DNA from 4 places in the Levilactobacillus suantsaii genome. Region 1 is predicted to be linked to each of the others. Evidence: predicted binding sites of a transcription regulator. Region 1 holds the regulator's gene; each other region holds the start of a gene.

Evidence for each region. The regulator Rex, encoded in region 1, represses fermentation and respiration genes when NADH is low (regulators of the CRP and FNR family bind a similar motif). The targets are predictions, from matches to a motif close to TTGTGAANTANTTCACAA.
Region 2: a site for Rex is predicted at 2,251-2,268, ahead of H3M12_RS01975 ((S)-acetoin forming diacetyl reductase). Genes of this name have one in related genera too.
Region 3: a site for Rex is predicted at 3,717-3,734, ahead of H3M12_RS03070 (class II fumarate hydratase). Genes of this name have one in related genera too.
Region 4: a site for Rex is predicted at 2,181-2,198, ahead of H3M12_RS04465 (FAD-binding protein). Genes of this name have one in related genera too.

The regions. Positions count from the first base shown of each region.
Region 1 covers NZ_CP059603.1:1,355,310-1,360,935, forward strand. The annotation lists gene H3M12_RS06255 (ABC-F family ATP-binding cassette domain-containing protein) at 1-1,946, opposite strand, end outside; gene H3M12_RS06260 (redox-sensing transcriptional repressor Rex) at 2,340-2,981, shown strand; gene groES (co-chaperone GroES) at 3,286-3,570, shown strand; gene groL (chaperonin GroEL) at 3,634-5,259, shown strand; gene H3M12_RS06275 (APC family permease) at 5,575-5,626, shown strand, end outside.
Region 2 covers NZ_CP059603.1:415,632-421,257, forward strand. The annotation lists gene H3M12_RS01965 (hypothetical protein) at 1-154, opposite strand, end outside; gene H3M12_RS01970 (zinc-binding dehydrogenase) at 357-1,331, opposite strand; gene H3M12_RS01975 ((S)-acetoin forming diacetyl reductase) at 1,457-2,230, opposite strand; gene H3M12_RS01980 (helix-turn-helix domain-containing protein) at 3,251-3,433, opposite strand; gene H3M12_RS01985 (MFS transporter) at 3,782-4,906, shown strand; gene istA (IS21 family transposase) at 5,185-5,626, shown strand, end outside.
Region 3 covers NZ_CP059603.1:645,445-651,070, forward strand. The annotation lists gene H3M12_RS03060 (anion permease) at 1-514, opposite strand, end outside; gene H3M12_RS03065 (flavocytochrome c) at 727-2,121, opposite strand; gene H3M12_RS03070 (class II fumarate hydratase) at 2,314-3,696, opposite strand; gene H3M12_RS03075 (FAD synthetase family protein) at 4,213-5,070, opposite strand; gene H3M12_RS03080 (IS30 family transposase) at 5,283-5,626, shown strand, end outside.
Region 4 covers NZ_CP059603.1:963,058-968,683, reverse strand. The annotation lists gene H3M12_RS04475 (FAD-binding protein) at 1-402, opposite strand, end outside; gene H3M12_RS04470 (IS30 family transposase) at 498-1,529, shown strand; gene H3M12_RS04465 (FAD-binding protein) at 1,591-2,139, opposite strand; gene H3M12_RS04460 (LysR family transcriptional regulator) at 2,270-3,163, shown strand; partial or broken gene H3M12_RS04455 (type I restriction endonuclease subunit R) at 3,255-5,626, opposite strand, start outside.

The DNA.
Region 1 (5,626 bases):
TCAAAATCTTCCAAGGCAAGGCTTTTGTTGGTCCAGTCATCTTCGGTCTGGTCGAGCTTGGTAGTTACGACATCGAGCTGTTGCTGAAGATCCGCCAGCTTATCGGCATCGTTGAAAGACTCTGGTTGGCTCATAGTTTCTTCGATTTGGGTCTTCTCTTTTTCTAGGTCTCCGAGTTGGTCTTCTAAGGCTTGGACCTGCCGGGAAAGCTTGCGTTTGGCTTTCTGGCGGTCCTTTTGTTGTTGGTAGTCGACCTGCGTCTGCTTGGGTGCCGTGACGGTCGGGTGGGCGGCCTCCGCTTCAGCGGCTTCCTTTGCCGCATAGGCATCTTGTTCGGCCTTCTTGGAGACATAGTAATCGTAGTTGCCCAGATAGCGGGTCGTCCCGTTAGGGCTTAACTCGATTACCTGCGTGGCGATTTGGTTGATGAAGTACCGGTCATGGGAGACGAACAGGATGGTCCCATCGAAGTCGTTTAAGGCGTTTTCCAAAACTTCACGGCTATCGATATCCAAGTGGTTGGTCGGTTCATCAAGCATCAAGAAGTTATCGTGACGTAGGGCCAGCTTAGTTAACAAAAGTCGGGCCTTTTCGCCCCCACTGAGGCTGTGAACGGTCTTGTCCACATCGGAGCCGGTAAACAGGAAACTGCCCAGAATCGAGCGGATATCGCCCTCCGGCGTGGTTGGGTGGTCGTCCCAAAGCTCGTGAAGTACCGTCTTCTTATCATGCAGGTTAGCCTGGTCTTGGTCGTAATAGCCGGTGTCTACGCCGGTGCCAAAAATGATCTGGCCCTTTAACGCCGGTAGCTTGCCTAAGATGGTCTTAAGCAGTGTCGATTTACCGACCCCGTTGGGCCCCACGATGGCGATAGCTTGATGTTTCTTGATGTCCAAGTTAATGGGCGAAGATAGGGTGTGGCCATCGTATCCGACGGCAGCGTTGACCACGTCGAGGACAACGTTGCCACTTTGGCGGTGGGGACGAAAGGAGAAACGCGCGACCTTTTCGTCACCCTCGGGCCGGTCTAAGCGGTCCATCTTTTCCAATTGTTTGCGCCGGGCCTGGGCCCGCTTGGTAGTCGAGGCCCGCACGATGTTACGGTTAACGAAGTCTTCGAGCTTGGAGATTTCGGTCTGTTGCTTGTCGTATTCCTTCCAGGCTTGCTGGAGTCGCTGAGCTTTCTCGTCGATAAAGTGCGAGTAGTTACCTTGATAATGGCTGAGACTGCCACGGGACATGTCATAGACTTCAGTTGCCACGTGGTCCAGGAAGTACCGGTCATGGGAGACGACGAGTAGGGCGCCGGGGTAACTTTGTAAATAGCCTTCTAGCCAGGTCAAAGTTTCGACGTCGAGGTGGTTCGTGGGTTCGTCTAAGATCAAGAGGTCCGGTTTTTCCAGTAGGCGCTTGGCTAAGGCCAATTGGGTCCGTTGTCCCCCGGAAAGCTCGCTGACAGGTTTATCATAGTAGTCTTCGTTGAATTCGAACCCGTGGAGTACGCCCCGAATCTCGGCTTGGTAGCCGTATCCATTTTGGTCACTGAAGTCCTGTTGCAATTGATCGTAGGTCTTGGTGATCTGCTGCAATTGGTCGGCGTCAGCAATGACCTGGGGGTCACTCATTTGGCCTTCCAGGTCGTGCATTTTTTGTTCCATCGCCCGTAACTTGGCGAAGACGGTTAACATTTCATTCCAAACAGTTTTAGTAGAGTTTAACCCGGCGTTTTGCGCCTGGTAGCCAACGGTCAATCCGCGTTTGCGGGTGATTTGACCGTCATCGGGGGTGGTTTCCCCGGCAATCATTTTAATTAGGGTGGATTTACCAGCCCCGTTGCGTCCGACGAGCGCTACCCGGCCGTGGTCACTGACGTCGAGAGTCACGTCGTGAAACAGCACGGTAGCGCCAAACCGCCGGGACACTTGTTGGACTTGTAAGAGAATCACAAAACCAACCTCCTTTTCGGTATGACTTTCATTAATAACCTTCATTTTAGCATATTGTGCAGTTAAGCCGAAATATTGTCTAGGGGGGAATGGAGGGAAGCAACGGGTAGAAGCGACCGCTACAATTTTGCCCCGTAAACTAGTTTGTGAGAAATATGAGAAATAAAATTGCGTTTTGGGCGGGCTTGTGAAATAATTAGGCTCGTTATGCACAAATGCAGATTGTGAAGGAATTTGAAAAATATTTGCAAATTCTTTCACAAGATGGGCTGATATGCTATAATCTATAGGAAATCAGGTTTCACAATTAGACTATAAGTTAGGTTTGTAAGTTATCGTGACGAAATCTTATCAAGCGATGACCGGCAAGAATTGATTAGGAGGTAACATGCTTTGACAGAACAAAAAATTCCACGCGCGACGGCGAAACGGTTGCCGATTTACTATCGCTACTTGAATATTCTTTTGGACGCGGATAAGACGCGGGTTTCGTCCACGGAACTTTCCGAGGCAGTAAAGGTGGATTCCGCCACGATTCGGCGGGACTTTTCCTACTTTGGAGCGTTAGGGAAACGTGGTTACGGATACGACGTCGAGAGTTTGATTAAGTTTTTCCGCAAGATCTTGAACCAAGACCGACTGACTAGTGTCGCCTTGATCGGGGTCGGGAATTTGGGCCACGCCCTCTTGAACTTTAACTTTCACCAGGACAGTAACGTCCGGATCAGTGCGGCGTTTGATATCAATGAAGAAATTGCGAACACCATTCAAAGTGGGGTCCCGATTTACCCGATGTCTGATTTGCGGACGCAACTCGAGGAACAGCAAATTCAGGTCGCTATCTTGACCATTCCTTCCGATGTCGCCCAAGAAGTGACGAATGAAGCTGTGGCGGGTGGCATCAAAGGAATCTTGAACTTCACGCCACTGCGGATTACGGTGCCGAAGGGCGTTCGGGTGCAAAACGTGGACTTGACCAACGAACTGCAGACCCTGATCTACTTTTTGGAACACTACAACCAAAAGGAAGCCTAAGGGCTTTAAAACGTCACGTTTAACTGACTAATTGCGCCCCTTAAATGCTAGAGGCAGGATGAATTGGTGAGAATGGCGCTGGGACCACGGTCCCAGCGCCTTTTTGGTACGCTAATGGCGAGAAGCCCGGGGCGACACGGTGTTATTGGGTGCAACTGGTTGGGCCGCCTTAGAAAGTTTGCTAAATTCCTTGATTTTTAAAACGAAAACTCATATATTAGAAACTGTGATTAGCACTTATGTTAGTCAAGTGCTAACAGTGCTAAAAACTAATGTTAATAGTAAGTTCATTGGAGGGATTCAAGTGTTAAAACCATTAGGAGACCGCGTCATTTTAGACCAACCAGAAGAGCAAGAAGAAACGGTTGGCGGCATTGTGTTAGCAAGTAACGCGCAAGAAAAGCCGCAAACGGCTAACGTTGTCGCAGTCGGCGACGGCCGGGTGTTAGACAATGGCGATAAGGTTGCGCCAAGCGTCAAAGTTGGCGACAAGGTTTTATTCGATAAGTATGCGGGTACGGAAGTTAAGTACCAAGACCAGACTTACCTTGTTTTACACGAAAAGGACTTAGTTGCGGTTATCGACTAAGACTTTCCCCACGATTGATTTAAAAATTCATTTAAAAAAATCTATATGAGGTGAACGAGAATAATGGCTAAAGAATTGAAATTTTCTGAAGATGCACGTAGCGCAATGTTAACCGGTGTCGACAAGTTAGTTGACACGGTCAAGACCACCTTAGGGCCTAAGGGTCGCAACGTGGTGCTGGAACAAAGTTACGGTAACCCGACCATCACGAACGATGGGGTTACCATCGCTAAGGCCATCGAATTAGACGACCACTTTGAAAACATGGGCGCTAAGCTGGTTTCCGAAGTTGCTTCCAAGACCAACGATATCGCTGGTGACGGGACTACGACGGCCACGGTTTTGACCCAAGCCATCGTTAACGAAGGCATGAAGAACGTCACGGCCGGTGCCAACCCAGTTGGCATCCGTCGCGGGATCGAAAAGGCAACGGCCGCTGCCGTTAAGGGCCTGCACAAGATGTCTCACGATGTGAAGACCAAGGACGACATCGCCCAAATCGCCTCGATTTCTTCTGCCAGCAAGGAAACTGGTTCCTTGATTGCTGACGCCATGGAAAAGGTTGGTAACGATGGGGTCATCACCATTGAAGAATCCCGTGGGGTTGAAACCAGCCTGGACGTGGTTGAAGGGATGCAATTCGACCGTGGCTACATGTCTCAATACATGGTCACCGACAACGACAAGATGGAAGCTAACCTGGACAACCCATACATCTTAATCACGGATAAGAAGATTGGGAACATCCAAGACATCTTACCATTATTACAATCCGTCGTTGAACAAAGCCGTTCCCTGTTGATCATCGCCGATGACATCACTGGTGAAGCTTTGCCAACGTTGGTCTTGAACAAGATGCGCGGAACCTTCAACGTGGTTGCTGTTAAGGCCCCTGGCTTTGGTGACCGCCGGAAGGCTCAACTCCAAGACATCGCCGTTCTGACTGGTGGGACTGTCATCACCGATGACTTAGGCCTGAACTTAAAGGACACGACCATCGATCAATTAGGCCAAGCTCAAAAGGTCAACGTCACGAAGGACAACACCACGATTGTTGAAGGTTCTGGTTCTAAGGACCAAATCTCCGCTCGGGTTGATGAAATCAAGGGTCAAATCGCTGACACGACTTCTGATTTCGACCGTGACAAGCTGAAGGAACGTTTGGCGAAGTTAGCCGGTGGGGTTGCTGTCGTTCGGGTCGGTGCTGCTACTGAAACCGAATTGAAGGAACGCAAGTACCGGATTGAAGACGCCTTGAACGCGACCCGTGCCGCCGTTGAAGAAGGCTTCGTTGCTGGTGGGGGGACTTCCTTGATCAACGTCATCAAGGATGTCGCCGCCGTTGAAGCTGAAGGCGACGAACAGACGGGGGTCAACATCGTGCTCCGCGCTCTGGAAGAACCCGTTCGCCAAATCGCGCAAAACGCTGGTGTTGAAGGCTCCGTTGTCGTTGAACACTTAAAGGGCGAAAAGCCAGGTATTGGTTACAACGCCGCCAACGGTAAGTACGAAGACATGGTTGCTGCCGGCATTACCGACCCAACCAAGGTCACCCGTTCTGCCCTGCAAAACGCTGCTTCTGTTTCTGCCTTGTTGCTGACGACCGAAGCGGTGGTTGCGGACAAGCCAGAAAAGAACCCAGCACCTGCTGCTCCAGCCGCACAACCCGGCATGGGCGGTATGATGTAAGCTCAATTAAATTAGTAATGTGTTATCAAGCCTGGACCTCGGTCCGGGCTTTTTTGTGTGCGGTGGCGCCGATAAATGGGTGGATCGCTAAGCCGGTAAACAAGTTGACGGGCAACGAGTACCTAGGAGTGAAAGCAGCGGGTGGCGGCGAGGGGCTTCGGGGCGGTAAAATTGCGGGTTGTTAATGCGAAGAATTGTGGTAATGTGGACCTAGATGTAGTAGAATGACGTTTGCATTCGCAAAAGCGAGTGGTGTTTTCCGGTCTCTGGCCGGGGTTTCAATCATTATTTCGTGGAGATAAGGAGTAAATAGTCATGTGGCATTATTTAAAGCGGGTTTTAATTGGGAAACCCCTCAAAACCATGG
Region 2 (5,626 bases), 940 kb from region 1:
ACCGGTACCAATTCCCCCGCATTGCCTTCGGGAACGTCTTGATACTGTTGACCTTTGCCTTGGCCTGAGCCGAAGTATCCGGCGTCGCGACGGCCAACGACACACCTAACGTGGTCATAGCTAGCACAGCCCCCGCAATGTTGCCTAATTTCATGACATTTTCCTCCTATCAATAATCACTTGCCACGTTACCGAAGGATTAATCAATCCGGTTAACGTTAATTAATACAACCCGATTAGTATACAAACTTCGCCCGTCATAATTTGTCATTATGGTAAATTAAATTCAAAAAAATTTAGCCGTTGGTCGGTGATTGCCGACCAACGGCTAAAACTCGCGCTATTTGGATAGTTAATTAAGCGTCAAAACGAGCGACCACTTTCCCCACGACTTGGTCGGCTGCTAAATCCTGGAGCCCGGCCACGATGTCACGGCGGTCCAAAACCTGGGTAATCAGCGGTGACACCTGTCCGCCAGCTTCCAGGGCCAACAAGTCGTGCGCCATTTGCCCCAGGTCAGCCACTTGCGCGGCGTTCCCGCTACGGTGTGCCCCGCCCAGGTCCAGATTGCTGACGGTCAGGGCTTGGCTAGCCGGCACCTGAGTCGGTGTGTCCAGCACGCAGACCAGTTGGCCGTTGTAGGCTAACCGGGGCAAGTCGGCGTCCGGATGGCCAATCGTATTCACGACCAAATCCACGCCCTGACCCTGCGTCAAGTCGTGAATACGTTGGGTGACGTTTTCCGTACGGTAGTCGATGAGGGTGTCCGGGTATAATTGCCGCACAAAGTCCTGTTTGGCGGCGGAAACCGTGGTGAATACCCGTTTACCGGCCACCTTAGCCAGTTGGATGGCCATACTGCCGACGCCGCCCGCGCCCGCGTGAATCAACACGGTGTGGACGTTATTCAAGTTGGCCTTGCGAAAGATTGCCTGGTAGGCCGTCAACCCGGCGCACAAACTCCCCGCGGCTTGCGTGAAACTTACGGTATCGGGAATTACCGTGACCGCACTGGCCGTGGCCACCACGGCCTCCGCAAAACTGCCATCAACGGCTAAGTTACCGTGACCGCAGACCCGTTGGCCGACCGCAAATCCCTGGACGTTAGGCCCCACGGCGCGCACGACGCCGGCCACGTCCAGGCCCACCGTGTGCGGATACTGCCACGCGTCAACGCCAGATTCGATCACCTTGTAATCGACCGGGTTCAAGCCGACCGCACGGGTCTGAATCAGGATTTCGCCAGCTTGGGGCGTGGGAACGGGCCGTTCGATCCATTTCAATTGCGTTAATTGCTGGTCACCAGCTTGGGGGACTACGAGTGCTTGCATTTCTAAACCGCTTCCTTTACCGTTTCTTTCAGTTTAGCATAGGATTCCCCAGCCGTAGCACACCAAAAAGTCCCCCACCTGCCAAAGCTGGCAATGTGGAGGACCTTAAAAAATTAACGTTAGGTTTATTGGAACTGCATCCCGCCATCGACGATCAGCGTTTGACCGGTGACGTAGTTAGAATCTTCGCCCGCTAAGAAGGCCACGGAATTGGCCACGTCTTCAGGTTCGGATAACCGTTTCATGGCAATACCGTCGGAGAAGGTGGACATGCCCCATTCATCGCTCTTGCCGGCATTCTTGCCAACTTCGTGGGCGATGTCGTACATCATTGGGGTCTTGACGATGCCGGGAGCAAAGGCGTTGACCGTGATGCCCTCTTCGGCCAGGTCTTGCGCCGTGGTCTGGGTAATCCCCCGAATGGCAAACTTAGTCCCACTGTACAGGGACAAGTTCGGGTTCCCCACGACCCCAGCTTGGGAGGTCGCGTTGATGATCTTTCCCCCATGGCCGAATTGCTTGAAGGCCTGGTGGGCAGCTTGGGTGCCCCAGAGGACCCCGCCGACGTTGACGGAGTAGACCCATTGGAAGTCTTCCGGTGTGATGGTGTCGATGGGCGTGGTCGGCCCTAAGCCGGCGTTGTTGACGATGACGTTGAAGTCCCCCAATTGGTCGCTAGTCGTTTGCACCGCGGCAAACACCTCGTCCCGGTTGGCCACGTCAGCCTTAACAGCAATCGCTTGACCCCCGTTTTGGTTGATGTCGTCGGCGACCGCTTGGACCTTGTCCAAATGGCGACCAACTAAGGACACGGCAAACCCATCATTCGCCAACCGCTTGGCGATGGCTTCCCCGATTCCTTGACCTGCTCCGGTAACTAGTGCAACTTTTTTCGACATGCTGAGCCCTCCATAGTTTTTTGTGAATTCGATAACTTAATGAATATCGAAAGTATACGGGTCATCGCTCTAAAATGCAACCCCATTTTGAACATTTCTTTTCAGTCTTAATCTTTATGAAATGTTATGGTAGCTGGTTTTATAAGTTACTTTTTATTGTGAGTATCTGGCATGACCAATACGCTTACTAAAATTTATTGACAGTCGGAAACGGTTCCATTGTGAACAAATCAACTTTATAATCCGCTTCCATAATTCGATAGAGTTCAGGACCAGCTTGATCAACCAACGCCCCTGCCCCTAGGTCATGACCGCCGTCTTTGAAAAAACTTCACGAAAAAATGATTCTATGATATCTGTGGCGAATTTTAGAACCGAGTTAGCCACTAGTCAAAAATGGATATCACTGAATGGAATTAATGGCCAGCAGTTGCGGCATAAAAGCGTTCATCTAGTGTTTGCAGCCAAAGATTGTTCAAGCGGTTCTACGTCTTGGCAACCTGGGCAGAACTAATGATATCCAAGGATACCCCTTTAGGTAAGTCGCATCAAACCCATCCGATTATGGGCCTCGTAGTTCCCCGTTCGCTAGACGTGTATGGCCGAGATGCCATATCGACCACGGCCAATGTAGTGAACTTGAGGCCATCGTCAGTCGTGATTGATTTGATGATGTGACCAGACTGCTGTTTGATTTTCTGCTACGGCGTCCTCTTCTCAACTGTCAATGAAACGAAGGATAGACATCTGAGCCGGACACTCGACAAACGTCAAAACAACACATTCACATCCATTACGCTTATCCCCATAGTATTTCCCCTCTGGTGTTTATCACAGCCGGACACTCATCAATACTATGGACGATATTACAGCTATCTAACCGTTGATTGTCAATGGAGATATACAAAGTCATCGTTGGAACCATCTCGTCCGGTGTAAACTCGCCGGCTAAGACGGGGCCAACTAGCTGGACCACTAGTCATTTCTGAAGTGCTGGGCAAAGCATGCTAGAAAGGCCTATTAGCATCGTGCGAACTCAGACACATACTGAATTGAAAATTGATGCTTACCGTTGAACTTCTTCATCTGGCGGACTTGGCCACGTTTCAACTCATTATTGATGGTCTGGTGACAAACGCCTAGTTGCCAAGAAATCGCCTGGTTGGAAGGCCCTACATTGTGTAGTGCGAAGATTTTCCCCACGTTCGAATGCAGTTAAGTGATGGTCCTTGGACCGTGATATGGTAAGCTGTTCTTGCACCAAGATAAAAGACCTCTTTCATTGTTTGTTGTAGGAACTCCAATGATACTGGACTTTTCTGTCTTGGTGTATTTTATTTTGTTAAAGTGGCTAACTTGAGTCTAAAACTCGCCAAGTACATTTGCTAAATGAATTTATAATTAAAAAAATAAAATAAAATCTGGTAGACTCACGTATAAGTAATATTATTGCCGTAATCAAGTATAGGTAGAAAATGTGAGTAGATGAATAAAATGAGAGCGTACTTTGGCGTAATACAAAAATATTAATCATTATTTTTGTATATAACAATGTTCTATCTTGCTATGGGAATATCAAAATATTCGCAGACATTATATTTTCAGCAAAATGGAAAATTAATAAATTTTTCTTTGTCTTATTCAGTGATGGCTATTACAGGGTCATTGTCATTCCTTCTCTCAAATAAAATGATAGGAATTGAGCTAAGAAGGGTTGCGAGAATTTTAGGAATTCTGTATGCAACTGGTATGGCTCTTCGAGTATTCTATCAGAATAGTTTTATTGCGATTATTTCAGGGGGAGTAGCTGGAATTGGTGCATCTATATTGCTATTAGTGATACGTAAGTGGATATATGCAGAAGCTGATGAAAATCCATCAGACAAGCAAGTCCTAATTTCATCACGGTATACTTTAATGCAAATTACTTCCTTAATTGCAACGTTGATTGCTGGTTTGATTCTTTTTATATTCTCAGCCCGCAATGAAGTTTATGTCACGATTCTAATCGTTTCAGCACTGGCAATCCTTTTTTTACCTACTACATCAATACCCGAAAATAAGAGCATCCAATTAGAGCAAAAAGAAAGCATCATTGCATTACCAAAGAATAAGCGCATCGGGATTGGTTTTCTTCTAACGGTCATTTTAATGGGAATCACAACATCTATTGTTGATCCGATTGCACCGGCAGTTCTAAGATCAGTGGGCTATAGTGTCGGTTCTACAAGTGTAGTTGTAACAATTCTAGGATTAGTATCTATGTTGTCTGTCTTTATATTTCAAATCCCACTCTTTAATAAAAAGCCGGACTCGTACTTCTTATTAACTGAACTAATCGCTGGTATCATAATTATTCTTTGCGGATTAGAAAATTCAAATCCACATCTGTGGATACTAGTAGCTTTCTTTGTGATGTCAATTGAGGGTACTGGTTTCTTCATTCTTAAAGAACTAGTCGAATATGATATGTTACCCAAGGAAGAAATTACTCTTTATTTAAGCTTAGCTCAATCGGGATTTTTGATTGGGAACGCAATCGGGGCACCTTTAGGCACACTACTTTTTCAGACAATGAATGGTCAATATCTACTCGTAATTTATGGCTTAATGGCCATTGTATGTGGTATTCTTTATAAAATATTGGCAACTAGTTTCACAAAGCATCGTATTTAGTGCCCTGTATTGTCGCTATGTATGAATTGGAAGTGAAGTGACCCCTTTGAATTGGAGTAAAACTAAATTTAGGGGGATTTTACTATTTTCTTGTCACCCTGATTTATTATTTTGAAATGCCATTTTAACTTACCAATGTTTTTTCAAGATCAGAATCGTAATTCTGGTTATATGTGTGCATGGCGGTTATAAAATGTAGGAAAATGACGGCGTAAAAATGTCGGTTTTCCTACATTTTTTGATATTATGAATCACATTGACTTTAGGAGGTTTTCAATGTGAGACATGATGTCCGCGAAGGAGTGAAACAGTACGTGAATAATGATATCAAGCCTAATTTTACGGCTCTTGGAAGACAGTTTGGGGTAGATTATCGTACAGCTAAGAGAGCATATGAGGAGGCCCAAGGGAGTATGACCCTGCCCTTGATCAAACATAAACGGCCTAGCTTACTGGATGGCTATAGAAGCATTATCGAGGAAAAACTAGAGCTACATTGTTCTGCCAAGGCCATTTACAAATTCATTCAGAAACGGGGCTTTCAGGGAAAGTACACTATCGTTCGAGAATACTGTGCCAGTATTCGTAAGGAACGAACTCATAAAGCAACTATTCGTGTTGAACATACGCCGGGCCTATCGGCCCAAGTCGATTGGAAAGAAGAAATGACTTTATACGACAGGAATGGGCAGCCGCACCGTTTCAACATTTTTCTTTACG
Region 3 (5,626 bases), 710 kb from region 1:
GTTGGGTACCGTCTTCCGGGTCGGACCCGAAAGTTTGCGCCAATGACTTCAGAATCGGATAAACAATTCCTCCGGCCCGGGCCGTGTTACTTGGCGTCGCCGGTGACAGAATCAAATCGACCCCGACTAATGAGTAAGCCAACCCTAAGGTCCGCTTCCCGAAGAGCCGCACGAAGATCAATGCGATTCGCCGCCCTAAACCGGTCTTCACAAAGCCCCGAGACAGGCAGTAGGCCATAACAATCAGCCAAACCGTCTTGTTCCCAAATCCGGTCACGGCCTTGTCCATTGGGACGAGTCCCACCAAAATGGTGAAGACGAACCCGGTCAAAGCCACCCCGGCAATCGGCAGGGGCTGGGTGATACACCCAATGATGGTCGCCACGAAAATGGCGAACATGTGCCAAGCGGCCATCGAGACGCTAGCTGGCTTGATTGGTGAGGCCAACCAGATGATCAGCCCAATTAGAATGGGCCAAATAAATTTTTTATACTTTACTTTTTCCAATGACATTCGAATGCCTCCGTTGTGCTATGTGCTGAAACGACTCTCAAAATGAATAACGACGGATCGAAACCATTGTGCTGAGACCTGTTTCAAACGTTGGTGCTTGCCTTACCTCGTGGGCAGGTGCCGCGGGGTAAGGCCCTCCTAAAATTAGAAGGTCCATGTACACGAAAGGGCAGCTGGCCGTTTGCTAACCGCCCTGTTCGTTTTAAGATTAATTACGCTTGCAAGTAGGTGTAGACTTGTTCACCCGCTTGCCGGCCAAAGACCACCGTTTCGGCGATGGAGTTCCCACCGATCCGGTTGTTCCCGTGTAAGCCACCAGCAACTTCACCGGCCGCAAACAAGCCGTTAACCGGCGTGCCGTCAGCCTTCAAGACCTGGGTCTTAGGGTTAATCTTAATCCCACCCATGGTGTAATGAACGGCCGGGGCAATGTGAATGGCGAAGAACGGGCCAGCCGAGATGTCGCGGTCCATCCCCATGGTCCGGTTAAAGGCGGCGTCCTTTTGTTGGGCCACGTCTTGGTTCCAGGTAGCGACGGTCTGCGTCAAGGTATCGGCGTCGATGTCTAACGCCTTGGCTAAGTCGGCAATGCTGTCACCGTGCTTGACCAAGCCAATGTGGTCGTAAAATTCAACGGCCTTGACCCGGGAACGAATGCCCGTGTCAAAAATCAGGTAAGCACTCTTAGCGGGTAACTTATCAATGGCGCCCGTCACGTTCTTCCGGGTATCCAGTTCGTTCACGAACCGCTTGCCGTCGGCGCCTACTAAGATGGCACCTTCGCCCCGCACAGCTTCCCCAATCAGGTAAGCATGATCGGTATCTTGTTGGACGGTTGGGTGGACTTGAATCTGGTCCATGTCGACCAAATCAGCACCAGCGGCCGTGGCTAATTCAATCCCGTCACCGGTTGCACCAGGTTGGTTAGTCGTGTTGTAGCCGACCAAATCCTTGCGGTACTTGCCAATCAACTTCTGGTTGGCCCCGAAACCGCCGGTGGCTAAGACCACGGCGTTGGCGTTGATGGTTTCGCCAGCCGCTTTTTCGGTCTTCACCGTAACGCCAGTCACCTTGTCGTCGTTGACGTTAAGACTTGTGACCGTGACGTTAGTAAAGACAGGAATCTTTTCGGCTTGGACCTGCTTCAATAACTCGGTGACCAGAAAGCCACCAATTGGGGCCATCGAACTTGGCCGGTGGGTCCGCTTCTTCTGCATCCCCCCGGTGATGGTCAAGTCGTCCAAGATGATCCCGTGGTCGGCCAACCAGTCGATAGCCAAGGCACTGTGGCTGGTGAAGTACTTCAACATGTCAGGATCGTTCAACTTACCGCCACCCTTGTAGGTGTCGGCGTAGAACTCGTCGAAACTGTCGACCACGTGGTTGTGCAACTGGACGTTGGTCTCAGCGGCGTTCATTCCGGAAGAGGCCCGGTTGGTGTTACCCCCTAATTTTGGCATCTTTTCTAAGACGACCGGATGCAAGCCTAATTCGTGAGCTTGTAAGGCGGCAACCAGGCCGGTCCCACCAGAACCAATGACAATCAGGTCATAGCGGTCTTGTAATTCTGCTAAATCGTTTGGAACAAATTTAAACTTTTCTGCCATGAGTGGTTTCCTTTCGTGTTACTTCATGCTTTTATCGTGATGACGGGAAACGGCACCATCACGTGCCGTTTCGCCAAACTTATTTACGTGCATTACTCATCCAGGTTGGCTACCGCTGCCCCGAGGCTAGCCGCAGCACTGATCAGTAAGGTTACTGCTAACAGGGTCATCAGGCGTCAATCCCTTCAAAATTTACCGGTCGATGTTGGTCATCTTCAACGGGTCGACCCACTTGTCAAAGTCTTCAGCGGAGACCTTACCGGATTTAACGGCAGCTTCCTTCAACGTTGACCCGGCTTTATCAGCCGCTTGGGCAATCTTCGCACTATCATGGTAACCGATGTGCGGAGATAAGGCCGTGACCGTCATCAAGGAGTTGTCGACTAATTCCGTCATCCGCTTCTGGTTGACCGTCATGCCATGGATCATCTTGTCGGCAAAGCCCATCATGGTCCCGCGTAAGAGTTCGGCGGATTCCAAAAAGGCGTCGATCAAGACTGGCTTGTAAACGTTCATTTCAAAGTTCCCTTGAGATGAAGCGACCGTAACCGTGACGTCGTTCCCCATCACGCGAGCCGCTGCCATGGTGATGGCTTCAGCTTGGGTTGGGTTGACCTTGCCGGGCATGATGGATGACCCTGGTTCGTTAGCCGGAATGTTCAATTCATCGTAAGCCGCCCGAGGACCAGAAGCGAGGAACCGCACGTCGTTAGCAATCTTCATCAAATCAGCCGCTAAGGTCTTCATCGCGCCGTGAACCACGTCCAAACCAGAGTGATGAGCTAAGCCATAGAACTTATTGGTCTTTGCCGTGAACTTTGGCCCGTAGACCTTGCTCATCTTCTTAGCGATTTCTTCGGCAAAACCAGGTGCGGCGTTCAAGCCGGTCCCGACAGCGGTTCCGCCCATCGCGAATTCGAGTAAGGTTGGATCTAAAGACTTCAAGTAGTCCAAATCATGTTGGATGGCACTGGCCCAGCCGCTAACTTCTTGGCCAAAGGTCAATGGCGTCGCATCTTGCAAGTGGGTCCGGCCAATCTTGACCACGCGCCAGTATTCTTTTTGCTTAGCGGTCAATTCATCGATTAAGTGTTGGGCAGCCGCTTCTAGTTTTTGGACTGCGACACTAGCCGTGATGTTCATGGCCGTTGGGAAAATATCGTTGGAGCTTTGACCATGGTTGACATCATCGTTGGGCAAAACTTCGATATCTGGGTTCAATTGCATCGCTTTGTTAGCGACAACTTCGTTGGTGTTCATGTTGGTTTGAGTTCCGGAACCCGTTTGGTAAACACGGAGTGGGAAGTCCTTGCGCAGGTCTTCGTCGCTCAACGCCAAGAGTTCATCAATCGCCTTTTGAATCAGGGCACCCTTTTCGGCGGAAATCTCGCCTAAATCTTGGTTTGATTCTGCAGCGGCTTTCTTAATCTGTAGTAATGCCCGAATAATTGCGATTGGCATGAACTGACCGGTTGGGAAGTTGTTCCGGCTCCGTTCCGTTTGGGGACCCCAAAGTGCGGTGCTAGGAATCTTAACGTCGCCTAAGGTATCTGCTTCAATACGATAATCTGCCATGGTAAATTCCTCCAACTTTTTTGTGATATGAATAACATTTAACTTAAAAAACTAACGAGGGAATATCTGAAAATCATGAAAATTCCCCCGTGACTTTACGAACAACCTTAGAATAGCTGGAATTTTTGGCTATAGTCAAACCCTATTGGGGGTATAAAAAAGATTAATGGTTGCCTGAATAGGTCTTCACAATCCCAATAGTACAAGGTTTCACAAATTCACAAGAAAGCGCTAAAACGAAAACCTGCGTTTGCAAAATAAAAAGTTTTATTTGTAAGCGTTTGCATTATCATCTAACGCTTTGCCGTTCAAAAATGCCTCACAAAAGAACCCGTTCACGGCGCATACCACCCCCGCTAGGCCCCAGTCTAAGGCCGGCCTGGCTTTGTCGGATCAGTCGAGCTCACTCCCCAATCGTTGCGCGGCTTCCCTATCCGAACCAAGACAATCACCTGGACAGCAAAAAAGGATCCCGGGGATTGGTTCCCGAGATCCTAGTATGACTGTAACCTTGGTTTATATGGCCCATGCGGCGATGACTGGGCGTTGACCGTGACGCCAGGGACGCCACGGCAACGACTGTCCCAAGATAGCCACCTCACCAGCCTGCGTCGCCACCCGCAATTGCGGGGCAGTGACCCGAACGACCGTGGGCGTCAACATCAACGTTGCCGGGTAAATTCCCTGTGCCGTCTTGACCTGACACCGGTAAGTCCCGACCGGTGGCCGTTGCTGGAGACGACTGGCGAGTTTGAAGCAAAACTGGTTGCCACTCACGGGCACCAGTTGCCCAGCCAAGGCGTACGGGTGACCTAACAGGGCGTTGGCCCGTTGCACGTGCCCCACCCGAATCAGATGACGAATGGCCGTCGACCCGATTTTCCGGTGTTCAGCATCGTGTTCGGCCACCACCGTGGTGGTAAAGCGATTGTGGCTGTATTGCGCCATTTGGGAGAGCAGGGTGTGCCCGCCCCGCCCAAAGGTGTAGTCGAAGCCCCCGACCACTCCACAGACGTTGAGGCCTAACAAATAGGTGTCCACGAAGTCCTGTGGAGAAATCGCCGCAAAGTCACGGGTAAAGTCGACCAAGTAGACCAGATCGACCTGGTTTTTTTGCAATAGCGCCACTTTTTGACTGATGGTATTCAAATACCGAAAGTCCGTTGTGGGTTGGGTCTCAAAGACCCGGGAGGCGTGGCGGCTAAAGGTCATCACGGCTAATGGGACTTGCCGGTCGTTAGCAATCTGCCGGGCACGCGCCAAGACCGCCTGATGACCGCGATGGACGCCGTCAAAGAACCCCAACGCCATCACCACGGGCGTCTTAGGATGCACCTGTCGAATTGTTTTGGTGTTCAGTCGAATGACCTGCATGCCGCTCCCTCCTAAATCTGTTTAACAACAAAGGGAGATATCGAAATATCTCCCTTCGTCAATCTCACCATATTTACGTTACTTTTGAGCCGCGCGTTTTATAATCAAGTTAGCCAAATACTTTTAGCTAATTGATAAAATAAAAAACACCAAGACAAATCTCTGTTATCATTGATGTTCCTACACAAACAATGAAAGAGGTTATTGTCTTGATGCAAGAACAGAATACCACAGTCAGAAAAAAAGGTCAGCACCTAACTTCGTTTGAACGAGGCAGAATTGCTACGCTGCACAGCCAAGGCTATTCCAATCGTGCAATTGCCAGAGCGCTTAATGTTTGTCATCAAACAATCAATAATGAATTGTGCCGCGGCGAGATCGACCAAGTAAAAAAAGTGAATGGTCAACGCCAATATTACGCTGTATACTCACCAGAAACAGCACAAGCTAAGTACGAAGCTAATCGAGCCCACTGTCATCGACCTTTGAAACTCGTCGGTGTCGCTGATTTTATCGACTATTTTACGACTCATTTGCGTCAAGATGGTTGGTCGCC
Region 4 (5,626 bases), 390 kb from region 1:
TAACCAAAGCCAATCTTTGTAAGTTGCCGTTTGAACATACATATCACCGGTCTTTGTCCCCACGGGAACCAATCCCCGATCAAAGATACATTCAGCAGGTTCCTCATCTTTAATCGCACCAACGTTCAGCGCCGAGGTAATTCCAGCACCATTATTGCGTGGACTGTCATTATAAACATTTTTCTTCAAAGCAACCGGATTCCATTGTTTCAACAAATCTTTGTTGGCTGAATAACCACCCGTGCAAAGAATGACACCTTTAGAAGCATTGATTTGAATGAATTCATCATTCTTTAAATCTTTGACGATAGCACCGGTGACTTGGTCTTCCGTTGTTAATAGTTTAACCAATGCCGTCTTAAATTGAAGTTTAACCGCGCGTTTTATAATCAAGTTAGCCAAATACTTTTAGCTAATTGATAAAATAAAAAACACCAAGACAAATCTCTGTTATCATTGATGTTCCTACACAAACAATGAAAGAGGTTATTGTCTTGATGCAAGAACAGAATACCACAGTCAGAAAAAAAGGTCAGCACCTAACTTCGTTTGAACGAGGCAGAATTGCTACGCTGCACAGCCAAGGCTATTCCAATCGTGCAATTGCCAGAGCGCTTAATGTTTGTCATCAAACAATCAATAATGAATTGTGCCGCGGCGAGATCGACCAAGTAAAAAAAGTGAATGGTCAACGCCAATATTACGCTGTATACTCACCAGAAACAGCACAAGCTAAGTACGAAGCTAATCGAGCCCACTGTCATCGACCTTTGAAACTCGTCGGTGTCGCTGATTTTATCGACTATTTTACGACTCATTTGCGTCAAGATGGTTGGTCGCCTGATGCAGCAGTAGGACGGGCCAAACTTGAAGGCTTATATCAGCCTGAGGAGATGGTCTCGACCAAGACGCTATACCACTATATTGATGCCCAGTTACTTGAAGTCCGCAATCTTGATCTACTCGAAAAAACGCGCCACCGTGCCAAACATCATCACTCGATCAAGCACAAGCGTCTGGCCGGACGGAGTATTGATGAACGGCCTAAAAGTATCGACCAGCGCCAAGAGTTCGGCCATTTCGAATTGGACACCGTGGTGGGCAAGCGCAACGGTCAAGAGAGTGTGATCTTAACGCTGATCGAGCGTCAATCCCGCTGCCAAATTCTACGTTTGATCGATGGTCGTGATGCCGATTCAGTCAACTATGAGCTGGCCAAGATCTGTCAAGAATACGGATCAATCATGAAGTCAGTTACTGCCGATAATGGCGCTGAGTTCTCGGAAGTTGGCGCTGTACTTACCGGTGTCGCTGACCTTTATTATGCCCATCCATATCGTTCCTCTGAGCGTGGGACTAACGAAGCGCATAATCGAATGATCCGCCGCGATGTACCCAAGGGTCTATCCATGGATATTTTGGGTCCTCATGATATCCAAGCAGTTGAGTCAAAGCTAAACAATTTACCGCGCCGGCAAACTGGCTATCAAACACCCAAAGAGCTTTTCTCCGCTGCTTCCGCCGGTTAAGTTAAGTCCATAAAATATGAATATTAATGAAAATACTGATTTAATAGGATTTGTCGTGTGGCTAATTTGTTCTTGCAATTTGGGATTGAAGTTTAACGCCCATATCTTCAACTTTTTCTTGGAACCATTTACCATAAGACGCAAACGTTTTATCATCAGTAGTAGGGTCATTTTCAGTTGGAAAGCCTTCATAAGCTGAGCTTGTAACCATGGCATCTGGTTCAGACCGTAAGTGAGCACCATGGGGCTTCAGAATATTATCTTCAACCCAATTAACAGCCTCGGCACTATGGTTTGCCCAGTGGTAAATCAAGCCTTCATCAACGTTGTGTTGTGCAAATGCCGCTAAGTATTCTACTAAATCATATTTATTAATAGTGAGACCGGCCCGCTTTTGAGCATTTGTTCCAACACCACCAATACCGAGTCGTAGTAAATTAATACTATCTTCCTTTTCAACGACTGTTACTTTTGTCCCCTTTTCGGCAGCGGCCGCAGCAGCCATCATCCCAGCGTTGCCAGCACCAACAACTAGTACTTCTGTATCAATCGTCTTCTGGACATCGCTGTCCTTAAATTGGTAATGATCAACATTTTGCAATTTTAACATTTCAAAGCCTCTATGTCTTTAAAGCATTGGTATCGCTTACATAGTTAAAATTATCACAAATACTAATTCCTGTGAAACGCAAAAATGTGGTCGCTTATAAGCAAAACTGATTACTAAATGGGGGGCTCAAATGAACATTGATCATTTAAAAATTTTTATTAATCTAGCAGAAACTTTGAACTTTTCTTTAACCGCTAAGACGTTGAATCTCTCTCAATCAGCGGTTTCCCAAGCCATTAAGTCCATTGAAAACGAGCTAGGCTTTTCACTGTTCAAACGTACCAAGCGCCAAGTTCGCTTAACAAAGAGTGGCACATTATTTTACCAGCGAGTTTTAACCATTCTAAGTAGTTTCGACAAAGCTGTCTGCGACAGTCGCGATGTTTATCAACGAGAAAAAAGCACCTTGACGATTGGGACTACCGGAACTAGTTTTGAAGCTCATACATTACCGCTCATCATTAAAGATTATCGAAAGCAACATCCAATGATTAAATTCTATCTGGAGTATTTTAGCCATAACCAGTTAAAACAACATTTACTTAACGAAGAATGTGATTTGATTTTTACAACCAAAGATGATTTAGACGACACCCCACAAATTGAATTTTCCCAATTAGCTAGTGGCTATTTTTGCGCACTAGTCCCTAACGAAAATCCACTAAGCCAACAAAAGAAATTAAAGTTTTCGGATTTCAACCACCAGAATCTAATTCTATTAAATGATAATTGGTGCCCGCCGGAACAACTTAAATTCCAGCGTTTATTGCAGACGTATAACACCAATCTCAAAGCCACTCTTGTAGATAATGTTTCAGTTGCGAATACCATGGTTGAAGCTGGTCTCGGTATCACCGTGATGCCCGACTTTATCAGCTTTTCAAGCCATCAGTTCTTTAATACTATTCCCATTGACTACCCTATTCAACTGATCTATGGTGTCGGAATTTTGTCACATCCCACTTCAAAAGCGACAGTTGATTTTACGAAGTGGCTAGCTACTTGCAAGGCTTTTAGTTATTAATAATCAGATATCTACTAAAAAGCTAACCCAAAATCGTCCCATTTACGGAACCTACTTTGAGTTAGCTCTTCTGGTATCTTATTCTGTTAGTTTAGAGTTTGCTAAAGAATCCGAGCAATTCATCTTCAAAATCCGCCGTTTCAAAGAAGCCCAAATTCTGGTCCTGTTCAATTCCAATAATCTTAGCCTTTAACTTCGGATTGTCATTTAAATCGACTCCTGGCAAATATACCTCATAAGCTTGATAGATATCATTTCCATTAGAGCCATGATCTGCCGACCAGCGCCGGAGCTTTAATTCTTTTTGTTCCGTCCGAATCATCTGTCGTACTTCTTGCAACATTAAAGTGTCGAAATGTTTCGTATACTGCCCATTTTTAATTCCATCCAAAACAGCTTCAATTTCAGCCCGATTAGCATCATCTAATGGCGCAATGTGCTTTTCCACGGCCGCATGCTTTTCCGCCGTAATTTCATCCATGTATTAGTTCTACTAATTTATCATAGTCAATGATTTCGTGGTTATACAAGTCAATGGCAATTTTAACATTCGTCAAATCGACCTGCTTGTCCGGTGGCAGCAACTCATTGACATCATTCAACCGGGCCTGGAGGGCGCTAAATTCCGATTCATCGGTAATATTTAACGTAAGCTTACTCCCCGTCGGTTGCCCTTGTTTATCTACCACATCAACCGCAGCACCAAATTGATAGCCTTGTTGGACTAACCGTTGAATCTTTTGATTGACTTCTGCTGCCAGTACCGCAAATTCTTGTTGCGCGTCTTCCGATCGCGGTGTTTGGCTAAAGTCTTCTCCGGCAATGGCCTTTAATCGTTCCAGTTTAGGTTGAAGTGCTTCGACCTGAGTAGCAAACTTAGGTGCCAAAATATCCGCATCCTCCAGATCCTGTTGATCAGTATCTTTTGGTGGCTTGCCAGTATCAGCTGCTGTGTCATTACCATCCTTAGTGTAAATAACTAAAGCTTCCTTAACGTTATCTTTCATGACATCACCTTTACGGAAAAAGCGAACTTTTCCGTGAGGCTTAGCATCCTTATCAATTGTTCGATTGGTCCGTGACATTGCCTGAATTAGGAGCCCTTCTTTAAGAATCTTATCCATATAGATAATGTTCACATATTTCGAATCAAATCCAGTTAACAGTTGATCGGAAACAATGACTAAATCTAATCGTTGCGGGTGGGCCGCCTCTTGTTTGTCCGTGAGCTTTTGGTTGTACGGCTTCTTGTGAGCTAAACGCTTGGTGATATCATTTAGATAATTTTGTTCGGCGTGCTTGTCATCCAAAAAGTTACGTGTTTGAAATCGAGTTGCATAGTCAAGCATGCCCTGTTTTAAGGCCGCTTGTAAATCAGATGATCCCTCACCATTGGTCTCATCACGCGAATAAGTCATCGCTACCCGTAACTGTGGGGCCAATTGTTTAAATAATTGGTAATAAGCCACCACGGCCTGCTTCCCCGACACCGCAAATAATCCGTGAAATTGATTAGGCCGGCGAACTCCCATCCGAATGGGCCCCGAATGATTTTCCGGCCAATGTTTAAGAATATCTTCTACGACCGCTTTCCGGTATGGCAAAGAACTATAGACTTCCTTTTCCAGCTCTTCTTCGGTAAGTTTTGTCTTTTCTGCAGCTTCAATATCCGGGGTATAGTAGCTGACGTCAAACCCCAGGACGTTACCATCCCCGATAGCGTCCTTAATCGTATAACGATGAAGCCGCTGACCAAAAATATCATATGTCGAAATATCGCGGGAAGTCTTAACTTCATTAGCTTCATTGCTATAAAAGTTAGGGGTCCCAGTAAAACCAAACCAAGTCGTTTGTGGAAAGTTCTTTTTAATCCGTTCGATTGCATCTCCACTTGCCGACCGATGAGCTTCGTCCATTAAAATAACGTTGCGTTCTGTTGAGGATAGTCCCCGTTTAACAGCTTTGTCCAGGCCTTGAACCGTAATTAAATAGATATGCGAGGGTGCTGATTTTTGCGCCAATCGTTTCCGTAGCATGTACCCTTTTACAACTTGGATCCGATTTTCAAAAGTTTTGTAGGCATACGACTTAAAGTTCTCATAGGTCTGATTTACTAAGTCGACCCGATCCACAATGAATAGGACATTACGAACCCGGGGCATCGCTGCCAATAATTGTGCAACTTTAAATGCTGTGACAGTTTTCCCAGAACCAGTGGTGTGCCAGATGTATCCCCCCTCCTTCTCAACGAAGTGATTGGCTTCCATGGTTCGCATCCGATCCATAATAGCGCGGGTGGCCTGAATCTGGTAGGACCGCATCACCATCAAATTATCATTAGAGGCATCGGGAATCATATTAACGGTAACCAAGCGGTGTAACGCCGGAATGCCCATTACCTGGTGAATAAACGTCATAGTGTCTGTGACGTCCTTACCGTTGGCATCTCGCCAACCAAAGACA